Regions from separate parts of the Aminobacter sp. Y103A genome, predicted to be linked through region 3. Evidence: riboswitches for the same ligand, from Rfam matches in the RefSeq annotation. Region 3 holds a riboswitch; each other region holds the start of a gene.
The links. Region 3 has a riboswitch for thiamine pyrophosphate ahead of thiC (phosphomethylpyrimidine synthase ThiC). Riboswitches for the same ligand answer to the same signal wherever they lie in the genome.
Positions count from the first base shown of each region.

Region 1: linked by a shared signal. The riboswitch ahead of thiC (phosphomethylpyrimidine synthase ThiC) and the one ahead of thiC (phosphomethylpyrimidine synthase ThiC) in region 3 are both predicted to bind thiamine pyrophosphate.
Region 2: linked by a shared signal. The riboswitch ahead of thiB (thiamine ABC transporter substrate binding subunit) and the one ahead of thiC (phosphomethylpyrimidine synthase ThiC) in region 3 are both predicted to bind thiamine pyrophosphate.

Region 1 is NZ_AP017986.1:4,850,303-4,854,722, reverse strand. Features, by position in the region: gene thiC (phosphomethylpyrimidine synthase ThiC) at 1-1,250, opposite strand, end outside; TPP riboswitch at 1,360-1,476, opposite strand; gene Amn_RS23755 (3-methyl-2-oxobutanoate dehydrogenase (2-methylpropanoyl-transferring) subunit alpha) at 1,665-2,900, shown strand; gene Amn_RS23750 (alpha-ketoacid dehydrogenase subunit beta) at 2,904-3,917, shown strand; gene Amn_RS23745 (dihydrolipoamide acetyltransferase family protein) at 3,920-4,420, shown strand, end outside.
Region 2 is NZ_AP017986.1:5,140,672-5,145,091, forward strand. Features, by position in the region: gene Amn_RS25245 (homocysteine S-methyltransferase family protein) at 1-763, shown strand, start outside; gene Amn_RS25250 (ABC-F family ATP-binding cassette domain-containing protein) at 771-2,585, opposite strand; gene Amn_RS25255 (thiamine diphosphokinase) at 2,589-3,233, opposite strand; TPP riboswitch at 3,338-3,461, shown strand; gene thiB (thiamine ABC transporter substrate binding subunit) at 3,506-4,420, shown strand, end outside.
Region 3 is NZ_AP017986.1:1,044,032-1,048,451, reverse strand. Features, by position in the region: gene Amn_RS32570 (hypothetical protein) at 1-178, shown strand, start outside; gene queC (7-cyano-7-deazaguanine synthase QueC) at 592-1,290, shown strand; gene queD (6-carboxytetrahydropterin synthase QueD) at 1,290-1,646, shown strand; gene queE (7-carboxy-7-deazaguanine synthase QueE) at 1,643-2,380, shown strand; TPP riboswitch at 2,662-2,778, shown strand; gene thiC (phosphomethylpyrimidine synthase ThiC) at 2,882-4,420, shown strand, end outside.

The DNA of each region.
Region 1 (4,420 bases), 1.8 Mb from region 3:
TTGATCTTGTGCATCGGCACGTGGCCGGGGCCCTCGATCATCACCTGGCAGTCCTTGGCCCAGGCGATCTTGGTAAGTTCGCCCAGCGTCTCCAGTTCGGCGAACTGGGCGGCATCGTTGGCGTCTGCAATCGAACCTGGGCGCAGGCCGTCGCCGAGCGAAAAGGCGACGTCATAGGTTCGGCAGATGTCGCAGATCTCCTCGAAATGCTCGTAGAGGAAGCTCTCCTTGTGGTGATGCAGGCACCATTTGGCCATGATCGAGCCGCCGCGCGAGACGATGCCGGTGACGCGGTCAACTGTCAGGTGGATGTAGGCGAGCCGCACGCCGGCATGGATGGTGAAATAGTCGACGCCCTGCTCGGCCTGCTCGATGAGCGTGTCGCGGAACACCTCCCAGGTCAGGTCCTCGGCGATGCCTCCGACCTTCTCCAGCGCCTGGTAGAGCGGCACCGTGCCGATCGGCACCGGCGCGTTGCGGATGATCCAGTCACGGATGTTGTGGATGTTGCGACCGGTCGACAAGTCCATCACCGTGTCGCCGCCCCAGCGCGTCGCCCACACCATCTTCTCGACCTCCTCGGCCATCGACGAGGTGACGGCGGAATTGCCGATATTGGCGTTGATCTTGACCAGGAAATTGCGGCCGATGATCATCGGCTCGCTCTCGGGGTGGTTGATGTTGGAGGGGATGATGGCGCGGCCGCGAGCGACCTCGTCGCGGACGAATTCCGGGGTGACGAAATCGGGAATGACGGCGCCGAAGCTCTCGCCGTCGCGTTGAAGCTTGGCCCGGATCTGCTCGCGGCCGAGGTTCTCGCGGATGGCGACGAATTCCATTTCGGGCGTGACGATGCCGGCGCGGGCATAAGCAAGCTGGGTGACGGCGCGGCCGCCGGTGGCACGCAGCGGGGCGTTGCGAACCGGGAATTCCGGCGTCAGCCTTTCGCCGGAGACGAAGCCATTGTCCTCAGCCTTGACCGCGCGGCCTGCATAACGCTCGACGTCGCCGCGGGCGATGATCCAGTCTTCGCGCAGCCGCGGCAGGCCGCGCTCGATGTCTGTTGTCACCGACGTGTCGGTGTAGGGGCCTGACGAATCATAGACGGTGACCGGCGGCTCGCCGGCGCTCGGATGAAGCGAGATCTCGCGCATCGGCACACGGATGTCGGGATGTAGCTTGCCTGGCTTGTAGACCTTCCGCGACGCGGGAAGTTCGCCAACGGTGACTGATGGGGTGTGGGCATTCATGAGTGAGCCTCCTGGTTGGAGACCCAGTCCATGCGATGAGAAGGAGGAGAGGTTTTGCCTGGGGACTTCGGGCAAGAATGAGCCCGAATGCCTGAGCCGGATATCCGGCCTGCTGCGCCTCGCACCGTCCCTACGCCAGTATGAACTGGATCAGGTTCAACGGGTCACTGCGCTGCGCGAGCCAGCAGAATCTCAGCCCCTTGTCGGGACCCCCCTGGTGAACCCTAAGCATGGAGGCGGAACCGGCGTCGTGTCAACGGCCTTTCGCCGAGGCCGAGAGAATGCCAAAGTCGGGAGCATCGAGACCCATTGCGGTTTCGAAGACGATCGGATAATAGGTCAGCGTTACTGACATAAATTGTCTGCCGCGCAGGGAGGACCAATTGGCCTGCGCACGCGACAGGAGGAGCATCCGTGACGGACAATCCCGCGCCGCTGAAGTTCCATGTGCCCGAGCCGGAAGTGCGCCCGGGCGGCACCCCCGACTTCTCCAATGTGCCGATCCCCAAGGCGGGTTCGGTCGACAGGCCGCCGGTCGACGTCGATCCCAGGACGATCCGCGACCTGGCTTATTCGATCATCCGCGTGCTCAATCGCGAAGGCGATGCCGTAGGTCCATGGGCCGGTACGCTGACCGACGAGGAGCAGATCGAAGGGCTGCGCCACATGATGACGCTGCGCTCCTTCGACGCGCGCATGCAGATGGCGCAGCGCCAGGGCAAGACCTCTTTCTACATGCAGCATATGGGCGAGGAGGCGGTTAGCTGCGCCTTCCGCAAGGCGCTCGTTCAGGGCGACATGAACTTCCCGACCTATCGCCAGGCCGGCCTGCTGATCGCCGGCGGCTATCCGATGGTCGACATGATGAACCAGATCTATTCCAACGAGATGGATCCGCTGAAGGGCCGCCAGCTGCCGATCATGTATTCGGCCAAGGATCACGGTTTCTTCTCGATTTCCGGCAACCTGACCACCCAGTATATCCAGGCGGTTGGCTGGGCGATGGCATCCGCCATCAAGGGGGACACCAAGATCGCTGTCGGCTGGGTCGGTGACGGCGCCACCGCCGAGAGCGACTTCCACGCCGCACTTGTCTTCGCCTCGACCTACAAGGCGCCCGTCGTCCTCAACATCGTCAACAACCAGTGGGCGATCTCGACCTTCCAGGGCATCGCCCGCGGCGGCTCCGGCACGTTTGCGGCGCGTGGGCTTGGGTTTGGCATCGCGGCCTTGCGTGTCGACGGCAACGACTATCTCGCTGTCCATGCGGTGGCGAAATGGGCGACGGAGCGGGCCAGGCTCAATCTCGGGCCGACGCTGGTCGAATATGTCACCTACCGTGTCGGCGCACATTCCACGTCAGATGATCCATCCGCTTACCGGCCCAAGACAGAGTCCGATGCCTGGCCGCTGGGTGACCCGGTGATCCGGCTGAAGAACCACCTGATCAAGCGTGGCCTATGGTCGGACGAGCGCCACAAGCAGACCGAGGCGGAAATCCTCGAGGCGGTGATCACGGCGCAGAAGGAAGCCGAGAGCCACGGCACGCTGCATGCCGGCGGCAAGCCGTCGACGCGTGACATGTTCGAGGGCGTCTATGCCGAGATGCCGCCGCATCTCCGTCGCCAGCGCCAGAAGGCGGGAGTGTAGCCGATGCCGCGCATGACAATGATCGAGGCCATCCGCAGCGCCATGGATGTCGCCATGGGCCGCGATGACAACGTCGTCGTTTTCGGCGAGGACGTCGGCTATTTCGGTGGCGTCTTCCGCTGCACCCAGGGTCTTCAGCAGAAATACGGTCGGGAGCGCTGTTTCGACGCGCCGATCAGCGAACTTGGCATCGTCGGCGCCGCCGTCGGCATGGCTGCCTATGGCCTCAAGCCATGTATCGAAATCCAGTTCGCCGACTACGTCTATCCAGCATATGACCAGATCGTTTCGGAAGCGGCACGGTTGCGATACCGCTCCAATGGCGAGTTCACCTGTCCGATCGTCATCCGCATGCCCACTGGCGGCGGCATCTTCGGCGGCCAGACCCACAGCCAGAGCCCTGAAGCGCTGTTCACCCATGTTTCCGGCCTCAAGGTGGTCGTGCCGTCCAATCCGCTCGACGCCAAGGGCCTGCTGATCGCCTCGATCGAAGACCCGGATCCGGTGATCTTTCTGGAGCCGAAACGATTGTACAACGGCCCCTTCGATGGCCATCACGACCGTCCCGTCACGGCATGGTCGAAGCATGAGTTGGGCGAGGTGCCTGATGGACACTACACCACCCCGCTCGGCAAGGCAGAGATCCGCCGGCCGGGTTCCGCCGTCACCGTTCTCGCTTATGGCACCATGGTCTATGTCGCCCAGGCGGCGGCCGAGGAGACAGGTATCGATGCCGAGGTCATCGACCTCCGGACGCTTTTGCCGCTCGATCTCGAGACCATCGTCGCCTCGGTCAAGAAAACCCGCCGCTGCGTGGTGGTGCATGAGGCGACGCTAACCTCCGGCTTCGGCGCCGAGCTCGTGTCGCTGGTACAGGAAAACTGCTTCTACCATCTCGAAGCACCCGTCGCCCGCGTTACCGGTTGGGACACGCCCTATCCGCATGCCCAGGAATGGGACTACTTCCCCGGCCCCAAGCGTGTCGGCGAAGCTTTGATCGAAACGATGGAGGCCTGAGCATGGGCGAACATGTCATCAAGCTTCCCGATGTTGGCGAAGGCGTGGCCGAGGCTGAGCTTGTCGAATGGCACGTCAAGATCGGCGACCTCGTGCGTGAGGACGCGGTGCTTGCCGCCGTCATGACCGATAAGGCGACGGTCGAGATCCCGTCGCCGGTCGACGGCGAAATTGTCTGGCTCGGCGCCGAGATCGGCGACACGGTTCCGGTCGGCTCGCCGATTGTCAGGATAAAGGTCGCCGGCGATGCGCCGTCGACCGCAGAGCCGGCCGCCGAATCCAAGCCGGAGGCCAAGGCGCCAGAAGCTGCCAAAGCCTCTGCTGAGCCGGCTAAGAAAGAAGAAGAAAAAACGCCAGCCACCCCGAAGCCTACCGCTACCACGGCAGCGCTCAAGCCTGTGCCACGTGCGACAACGGTCGGCCTGCCGCGTCCCGAAGGCGAGCGTCCGCTCGCCTCTCCTGCCGTCAGGCTACGCGCCAGGGAGGCAGGCATCGACCTGCGC
Region 2 (4,420 bases), 1.5 Mb from region 3:
TCTCGATATCGCCGAGCAACACGGGGTGAGCTTCGTGCTGGACACGCCGACATGGCGGGCCAATCCCGACTGGGGCGAGAAGCTGGGCTACTCCCGCACGGCACTTTCGGACATTAATCGTCGCGCCGTCGCACAGGCGAAAGCGCTGCGGGCGCCTTACGTTGCCCGCGGCATGACGGTGCCGGTCAACGGTGTGGTCGGCCCACGTGGCGACGGCTACCGTCCCGAGATGAAGATGACGCCGGTCGAGGCCTCGGACTATCATCGCGACCAGGTCGTCGCATTCCGCGACGCCGGAGCCGACATGATCAGCGCCGTGACCATGAACTACCCCGAGGAAGCGGTCGGCATCGCCTGTGCCGCCATGGAAGCGGGCCTGCCATCGGTGATTTCCTTTACGGTAGAGACTGACGGGCGATTGCCATCGGGCGAAAGCCTGGCGGAAGCGATCGAGATCGTCGATGACGAGACCGACGGCGCGCCCGCCTACTTCATGATCAACTGCGCCCATCCCAGCCATTTCCAGAGCGTGCTGGCGGAAGCCGGCAGCTGGGTCCAGCGCATTGGCGGCGTGCGGGCAAACGCATCGACAAAAAGCCACGCCGAACTCGATGCCGCAACAGAGCTCGACCCCGGCGATCCTGACGATCTCGCCCGCCGTTATCGCGCAATGCGGGACGGCTTCGGCCACATCAAGGTTCTTGGCGGCTGCTGCGGCACCGACCATCGCCATATCGCGGCGATCTGCGAAGCCTGTCTCTAGGCTGTGGCTAGCCTTCCAGTTCCTCGCGCAACATCTCGAGTTCCAGCCACTCCTCCTCAAGCGCGGTGAGCGTCGTGCGTTCCTTGTCGAGTGCGGCGATGGTCTTCTGGAAACCGTGCGGATCGCGCTCGTAGAAGGCTGGATCGGCGATCTGGTTTTCCAGCCGCGAGATCGAGGCGGTCACTGCCTCCATCTTCTTGGGCAGGCTATCGAGCGCGAACTTCTGCTTGAACGACAGCTTCTTGGACGCGGCCTTGGGCACTTCGGCTTCGCCGCGGCCGGCTGAGGCCTGGCCATTGGCTGCCTTGCGCGACTTGCGGTCGTCGAGCTTGGTGCCTCCGCGCTGGGCCAGCATGTCGGCGTAGCCGCCGGCATACTCGATCCAGCGGCCCTCGCCGTCGGGCGCAATGATGCTGGTGACGGTGCGGTCAAGGAAATCGCGGTCGTGACTGACCAGGATGACGGTGCCGGCGAAACCGGCGACCAGTTCCTGAAGCAGTTCCAGCGTCTCCATATCGAGATCGTTGGTCGGTTCGTCGAGCACCAGAAGGTTTGCCGGACGCGCCAGCACGCGCGCCAGGATCAGCCGGGCACGTTCGCCGCCGGAGAGTTCGCGCACCGGCGTCCGCGCCTGCTCGGGCTTGAACAGGAAGTCCTTCATGTAGGAGACGACGTGGCGCTGCTCGCCATTGATGACGAGGTTTTCGCCACGGCCATCGGTCAGGTAGCTCGACAGCGTCTCGTTCGGATCGACCGCCTCGCGCTTCTGGTCGAGGGTGGCGATCTCCAGATTGACGCCAAGCCGCACGCTGCCGGCATCGGGCTCCATCTCGCCAGTCAGCATCTTGAGCAAGGTCGTCTTGCCGGCGCCATTGGGACCGACGAGACCGACGCGATCACCGCGCTGGATGCGGGTCGAGAAACCCTTGACGACTGAAAGCTCGCCAAAGCTCTTGTCGATGTTCTTGGCCTCGATGATAAGCTTGCCGGATTCTGCCGCCTCGCTCGCAACCATGGTTGCCACGCCCTCGGCGCCGCGATGGCTGCGGAACGTCTGGCGCATCGTCTGCAGTTCGCCGAGACGGCGCATGTTGCGCTTGCGCCGCGCCGTCACGCCATAGCGCAGCCAATGCTCCTCGCGCACGATCTGACGGCCTAACTTGTGCTGCTCGCGCTCCTCTTCCTCCAGGATCTGGTCCCGCCATTCCTCGAAATGGGCAAAGCCGCGGTCGAGCCTGCGCGTCTGGCCGCGATCGAGCCAGACGGTGTTGCGGCTGACGCGCTCGAGGAAACGGCGGTCGTGCGAGATCAGGATCAGTGCCGAGGAGGTGCGGATCAGTTCCTCTTCCAGCCATTCGATGACCGAGAGGTCGAGATGGTTGGTCGGCTCGTCGAGCAGCAGGATGTCGGGCTCGGGCGCCATGACGCGGGCAAGTGCTGCGCGGCGCGCCTCGCCGCCCGACAGGTCGGCCGGAGACTCCTCGCCGGTCAGGCCGAGATGGTCGAGCAGATAGGTGGCGCGATGCGGATCGTCAGCAGGTCCGAGCCCGGCTTCGACATAGGCGCGGACAGAGGCGAAGCCTTCCATGTCGGGCATCTGCGGCAAGTAGCGGATGGTTGCCGTCGGCTGGCGGAACACCACGCCGTCCTGCGGCTCGATCATGCCCGCCGCGATCTTGAGCAACGTCGACTTGCCCGAGCCGTTGCGGCCGACAAGCGCGATCTTGTCGCCGGCAGCGGCCGTCAGTGCGGCGCCATCGAGCAGCGGCGTGCCGCCAAAGGTCAGACGGATGCCGTCGAGATTGAGAAGCGGAGGCGCCATGTTTCAGAAATCCGAGGCAGGAAAGGGATGAGCGAGGAGCAGGGCACGGCCGCTGCCGAGCGAAATCCGCAACGGACCCCGCACTTCATTGGAAAGGGTCAGCGACGAACCGAACGGCACGTCGACATTGTCGAGCGGCCACTTGGCGCCCTGTTCGGACAGCCCGGTCAGCTCGGAGAAGGCGAGCACCGAAAACAGCATGCCGTCTTCATAGTCGAAGCCAGCGCTGCCGGGCAGGAGCGGCAAAGCCTCCTGGCGCCCGCTGCTCAGCAGCACCTCGATGCCGGCTTCGGCAAGCCTGAGCGCCAGGGCGAAATGAAGGAAGGCGTGGTCGGCGCGGGCGCCGCCGAAGGCGCCGACAAGCACCAGCGAGGTCGCGCCGAGCCGAAGCGCGGCATCGATGGCCAGTTCACCGTCGGTCCTGTCCTTTTCGGCCGGAAAGGTCGCCCGCGGCAGGTCGGCAAAACGCGGGTCGAGATCTACCGGCACGGAATCGAAGTCGCCGAGCCACAGTTCCGGCATCAGCCCGAGCGTGGCGGCATGGCGGATACCGGCATCTGCCGCAATCACCCTGCTGCCCGCCACCTGGCGGTCGAGGCGCGGGGTGCGGAAAAGCTCGCCGCCGAGAAGTATGGTGAACCGGGTCATGGCATGCGCATTACCAGCCCGGCAGCCGAAACGGAAGGCCGCGGCGTGGTCGGTGGCCGGCAAACTACCGCTTGCGTGGCCTGATGCGCGAGCCTATTTGTTGAACCGCTCTAACGGGGTGCCGGTCGCGCAATTGCGTGCCGGCTGAGAGGCATAGGGAACCGTCCCGGCCAACCCGCTGAACCTGATCCGGTTTGTACCGGCGGAGGGATTAGATGCTTCGGACGCCCGGCGCTTCAAATTCCCTTTCAACACCAATGAAGGAGGCGCCGATGCGCTCGTTGATCCTGTCCATGACTTCCGCCCTGGCGCTGGCCACGGTTGCTTTCCCTGCCGCTGCCGAAGGCAAGCTTACCGTCTACACCTATGAAAGCTTCACCTCCGAGTGGGGCCCCGGCCCGCAGGTCAAGAAGGCCTTCGAAGCCGACTGCGCCTGCACTGTCGACTTCGTCTCGGTCGCCGATGGCGTAGCACTGCTCAACCGCGTCAAGCTCGAAGGTGCATCGACCAAGGCCGACATCGTGCTTGGCCTCGACACCAACCTGACAGCCGAAGCCAAGGCCACCGGCCTGTTTGCGCCGAATGGTGCCGCCGGCGCCGACGTCAAGGTTCCGGGTGACTGGAAGGACGACACCTTCGTTCCTTACGACTACGGCTACTTCGCCGTCGTCTATGACACCGAGACGCTGAAGAACCCGCCGAAAAGCCTGAAGGAACTTGTCGAGGGCAATCCGGAAGAAAAGATCGCGATCCAGGATCCGCGCACCTCGACGCCGGGCCTCGGCCTGCTGCTCTGGGTCAAGTCGGTCTATGGCGACAAGGCGCCGGAAGCCTGGGCCAAGCTTAAGGGCCGCGTGCTGACCGTCACCCCGGGCTGGAGCGAGGCCTATGGCCTGTTCACCAAGGGCGAGGCGCCGATGGTGCTGTCCTACACCACCTCGCCAGCCTACCACATGGTCGCCGAAAACACCGAGCGTTACCAGGCGGCGTCATTCGAGGAAGGCCACTACCTGCAGATCGAAGTCGCCGGCATCACCACGACCGGCGCCAAGAACCCGCTGGCCGAAAAGTTCATGGCCTTCATGACCAGCCCAGGCTTCCAGGACGCCGTACCCGAAACCAACTGGATGCTGCCCGCCGGCAAGACCGACAAGCCGCTCAACCCTGCCTTCGACAAGCTGGTGAAG
Region 3 (4,420 bases):
GATCGAACGGTACCTTCCTTACGAAACAGCTTTTCTGCAGCGCTACGATCAATTCCGGCAACTGGTGAATGCCTTTATCGACACGCCCAAGCGGCTGATCGATCTGCTCTTCCGTTTCCTTAACCAGAATGGTGGCCCCTATCGAGCCGCGCCCTCGGAAAGGAATTCCCGGCTCTGACCAATGACGAAGCGCGGGCGGCTCGAGGCGATCTATGCGCAGACCAGAAAACGGCAAAGCACGCGGCAGAAGCCTTTCCCTGGGACTGCCGGTCGACCCTTGCGTTAGCGCCGAAACTCGGGACGTCAAGTTCTGGGGCAAACCGGACAAGCCGAAGGTGTGTCGGGAATGCTGCTGCGCCACGGCAGTGATTTCTGCATCATCTATACGCCTATATACGCAGTGCCGGCGTCAGCACCCCAGCGGTCGAAGATACGCGACAAGTCGCGTGCAAGTCATCTTGGGGACGCTGACAACAAGGTACGTGCGCTCAATCGCGTCCACCCCATTCACAAAACCGGCTCCGTGGAGTAGTGGGAACGCAGAGAAATCTCCGGTCGCAGCCTTACCCGGTCAAAACAAGGATTCAAACCATGAATGCCCTCGTCATCTGCTCCGGCGGATTGGACTCTGTTTCGCTCGCTCACAAGGTGGCGACCGAGCAGAAACTCATTGGCCTGCTTTCGTTCGATTACGGCCAGAGGCACAAAAAGGAACTCGGCTTTGCCGCTATCTGCGCCAAGCGGCTGGCTGTTCCGCACCAGATCGTCGATATCCGCGATGTTGGCCGGAACCTGAGCGGCTCGGCGCTGACTGATAATGTGGACGTGCCCGACGGGCACTATGCCGAAGACTCCATGAGGATCACGGTGGTGCCGAATAGGAACGCCATCATGCTGGCCATCGCCTTCGGGGTTGCCGCCGCGCAGAAGGCCGATGCGGTGGCCACTGCCGTCCACGGCGGAGATCATTTCATCTATCCCGATTGCCGGCCCGCTTTTATCGACGCCTTTCAGACGATGCAGAACCATGCCCTCGCAGGCTACGCCGATATCCGCCTGTACGCTCCGTATGTGAATATGTCGAAGGCCGACATCGTCAGCGAGGGGGCAAAGTACGCCACACCGTTCGAGGCGACGTGGTCCTGCTACAAGGGCGGTGCACTTCATTGCGGTCGCTGCGGGACATGCGTCGAACGGCGCGAAGCATTCGATCTGGCCGGCATCACCGACCCGACAGATTATGAGGACGCAGACTTCTGGCTCCACGCTATCCAGACAAGGAGCGCGTGATGTTCCGCATTACCAAAGAGTTCCACTTCTCGGCCTCGCATCAGCTCACCTCCTTGCCACCAGATCATCAGTGCGCACGTCTGCACGGCCACAACTACATCGTCGTAGTGGAGCTTTCAGGTGGCGAACTGGACGAACACGGCTTTGTGCGCGACTACCAAGATCTGGCGGCGTTCAAGCACTACATCGATGGGACGTTCGACCATCGGCATCTTAACGACGTGCTGGGGCATGACCATGCCACAGCGGAATGTCTGGCCAGGCACTTCTACGACTGGTGCAAGGTGCGGCTACCCGAAACCTCCGCCGTGCGGGTGAGCGAGACGCCGAAAACCTGGGCGGAATACCGACCATGACTTGCGCGTTGCATCCCGGAATCCGGGTGAGCGAGATTTTTGGGCCGACCATTCAGGGCGAAGGCGTGCTGATCGGCTTGCCGACGGTGTTCGTAAGAACCGGCGGGTGCGATTATCGCTGTTCCTGGTGCGACAGCCTGCATGCGGTGGACCGTCGCTTCCGCCATGATTGGGAGATGATGTCTTCCGACGCGGTTTGGCAAAAGGTCATTGCACTTTCCGGCGGTCAGCCCGTGATGGTATCGCTGTCGGGCGGCAATCCGGCCATCCAGCCGCTTGGCCAGTTGATCGACCGCGGGCATGGTGAGGGCTACCGTTTTGCATTGGAAACCCAAGGTTCGGTGTCTAAGCAATGGTTCGCGGATCTCGACGTGCTGGTACTCAGCCCCAAGCCGCCCTCAAGTGAAATGACGACAGATTGGGCCGCGTTCGACGCCTGCTTAGAGGCGGCGCAGGATAAGCCGCAGACGGCGCTCAAGCTCGTCGTCTTCGACGAAGATGACTATGCCTATGCCAAAGACGCCGCGGCGCGCTACCCGCAATTACCCGTCTATCTGCAGCCCGGCAATCACACGCCGCCGCGTCCCGGCAACGAAGACGCGTTCATCGACATGGCCGGTGTGATGAGGCGCATGGAATGGCTGGTTGAAAAAGTGACCCGTGACATGTGGTTCGAGGCGCGTGTACTGCCGCAGCTTCATGTTCTGCTCTGGGGAAACAAACGGGGCGTCTAGCCGAAGGGGAAGGATTGCCGACGATGAGCAAGACAGACCTCTATAGCAATCTCACCCAACTGGGCGGCAGCAGCGTCGTTCCGGAAAGCCCCGAAAACACCGTGCTGGAAAAGGCACCGAAATCCGCATGAGGGCTCGCCTTATTGGGGGCGCTTCACCGCTCCTCTGGAGCGTGACTTGCTCTCGATACTACCATGCTTTTCCGCTGGGTTTGTTTGGTCGCCGATCACCGCTGCGGGACGAATGCGCTTGACAAAATAGCGAAGGGCCGTTCAATTCGATGCATTCACCAGGGGAGTCCCGGCAAGGGGCTGAGATACTGCTGGCTTTCGCGGCGCAGTGACCCGTTGAACCTGATCCAGTTCATACTGGCGTAGGGACGGTGCAAGCGCTTTGCGGGAGTTTACGCCCGAGGTCCTGTTTCGGCAGGTCGGCAGAAGCGTCTTTTCATCCTTCCGGCACAGAACTGGGTCTCCAATGCATGAGCAAAGGAGCCTCACGATGAATGCCCTCACCCCCGCCGTGTCGACGGGACCACTGCCCGCCTCGCGGAAAATCCACAAATCCGGCGTCCTCCACCCGCAGATCAGGGTGCCGATGCGCGAAATCTCCGTTCATCCAACGGCCGGCGAGCCGCCCGTCATCGTCTACGATCCATCAGGCCCCTATACCGACCCGACAGTCGAAACCAGCATTGAAAAGGGCCTCGCCCGGCTTCGCCATGAATGGATTACCGCGCGCGGCGATGTCGAAGCCTATGACGGCCGCCATGTCCGGCCGGAAGACAATGGATTCGCGGTGGGTGAGCGCCTGACGCCGGAATTTCCCATTCGCAACCAGCCGCTCAGGGCCAAAGCGGGCAAGGCGGTGACCCAGCTTGCCTATGCGCGCGCCGGCATCGTCACGCCCGAAATGGAGTTCGTCGCGATCCGCGAGAATCTGGGCCGCGAGATGCTGCGCGGCAAGCTTGAGCGCGACGGCGAGGCCTTCGGCGCGGCGATCCCCGACTTCGTCACCCCGGAATTCGTGCGTGACGAAGTGGCGCGCGGGCGGGCGATCATTCCCGCCAACATCAATCATCCCGAGAGCGAGCCGATGATCATCGGCCGCAATTTCCTGGTCAAGATCAACGCCAATATCGGCAACTCCGCCGTCACCTCGTCGATGGCCGAAGAGGTCGAGAAGATGGTGTGGGCGATCCGCTGGGGCGCCGATACGGTGATGGACCTGTCGACGGGCCGCAACATTCACAACATCCGCGAATGGATCGTGCGCAATGCGCCGGTGCCGATCGGGACGGTGCCGCTTTACCAGGCGCTGGAAAAGGTCGGCGGCATCGCCGAGGACCTGACCTGGGAGGTCTATCGCGACACGCTGATCGAACAGGCCGAACAGGGCGTCGACTATTTCACCATCCACGCCGGCGCGCGGCTGCACTACATCCCGATGACCGTCGATCGGGTCACTGGTATCGTCTCGCGCGGCGGCTCGATCATGGCCAAATGGTGCCTGCACCATCACCGGGAGAGCTTCCTCTACGAGCACTTCGCCGAGATCTGCGACATCTGTCGCGCTTACGACGTGTCGTTCTCGCTCGGCGACGGGCTTCGTCCGGGCTCGATCGCCGACGCCAACGACGCGGCGCAGTTCGCTGAGTTGGAAACGCTCGGAGAGCTGACACAGATCGCCTGGGCCAAGGACTGCCAGGTGATGATCGAGGGGCCCGGGCATGTGCCGATGCACAAGATCAAGCAGAACATGGACAAGCAGCTCGCCGTCTGCGGCGAGGCGCCGTTCTATACGCTTGGACCGCTCACCACCGACATCGCGCCGGGCTACGACCACATCACCTCAGGCATAGGCGCGGCAATGATCGGCTGGTTCGGCACGGCTATGCTCTGCTACGTCACGCCGAAGGAACATCTCGGGCTTCCCGACCGTAATGACGTCAAGACCGGCGTGATCACCTATAAGATCGCTGCGCATGCCGCCGATCTCGCGAAGGGCCATCCGGCGGCGAAAGTCAGGGATGACGCCCTT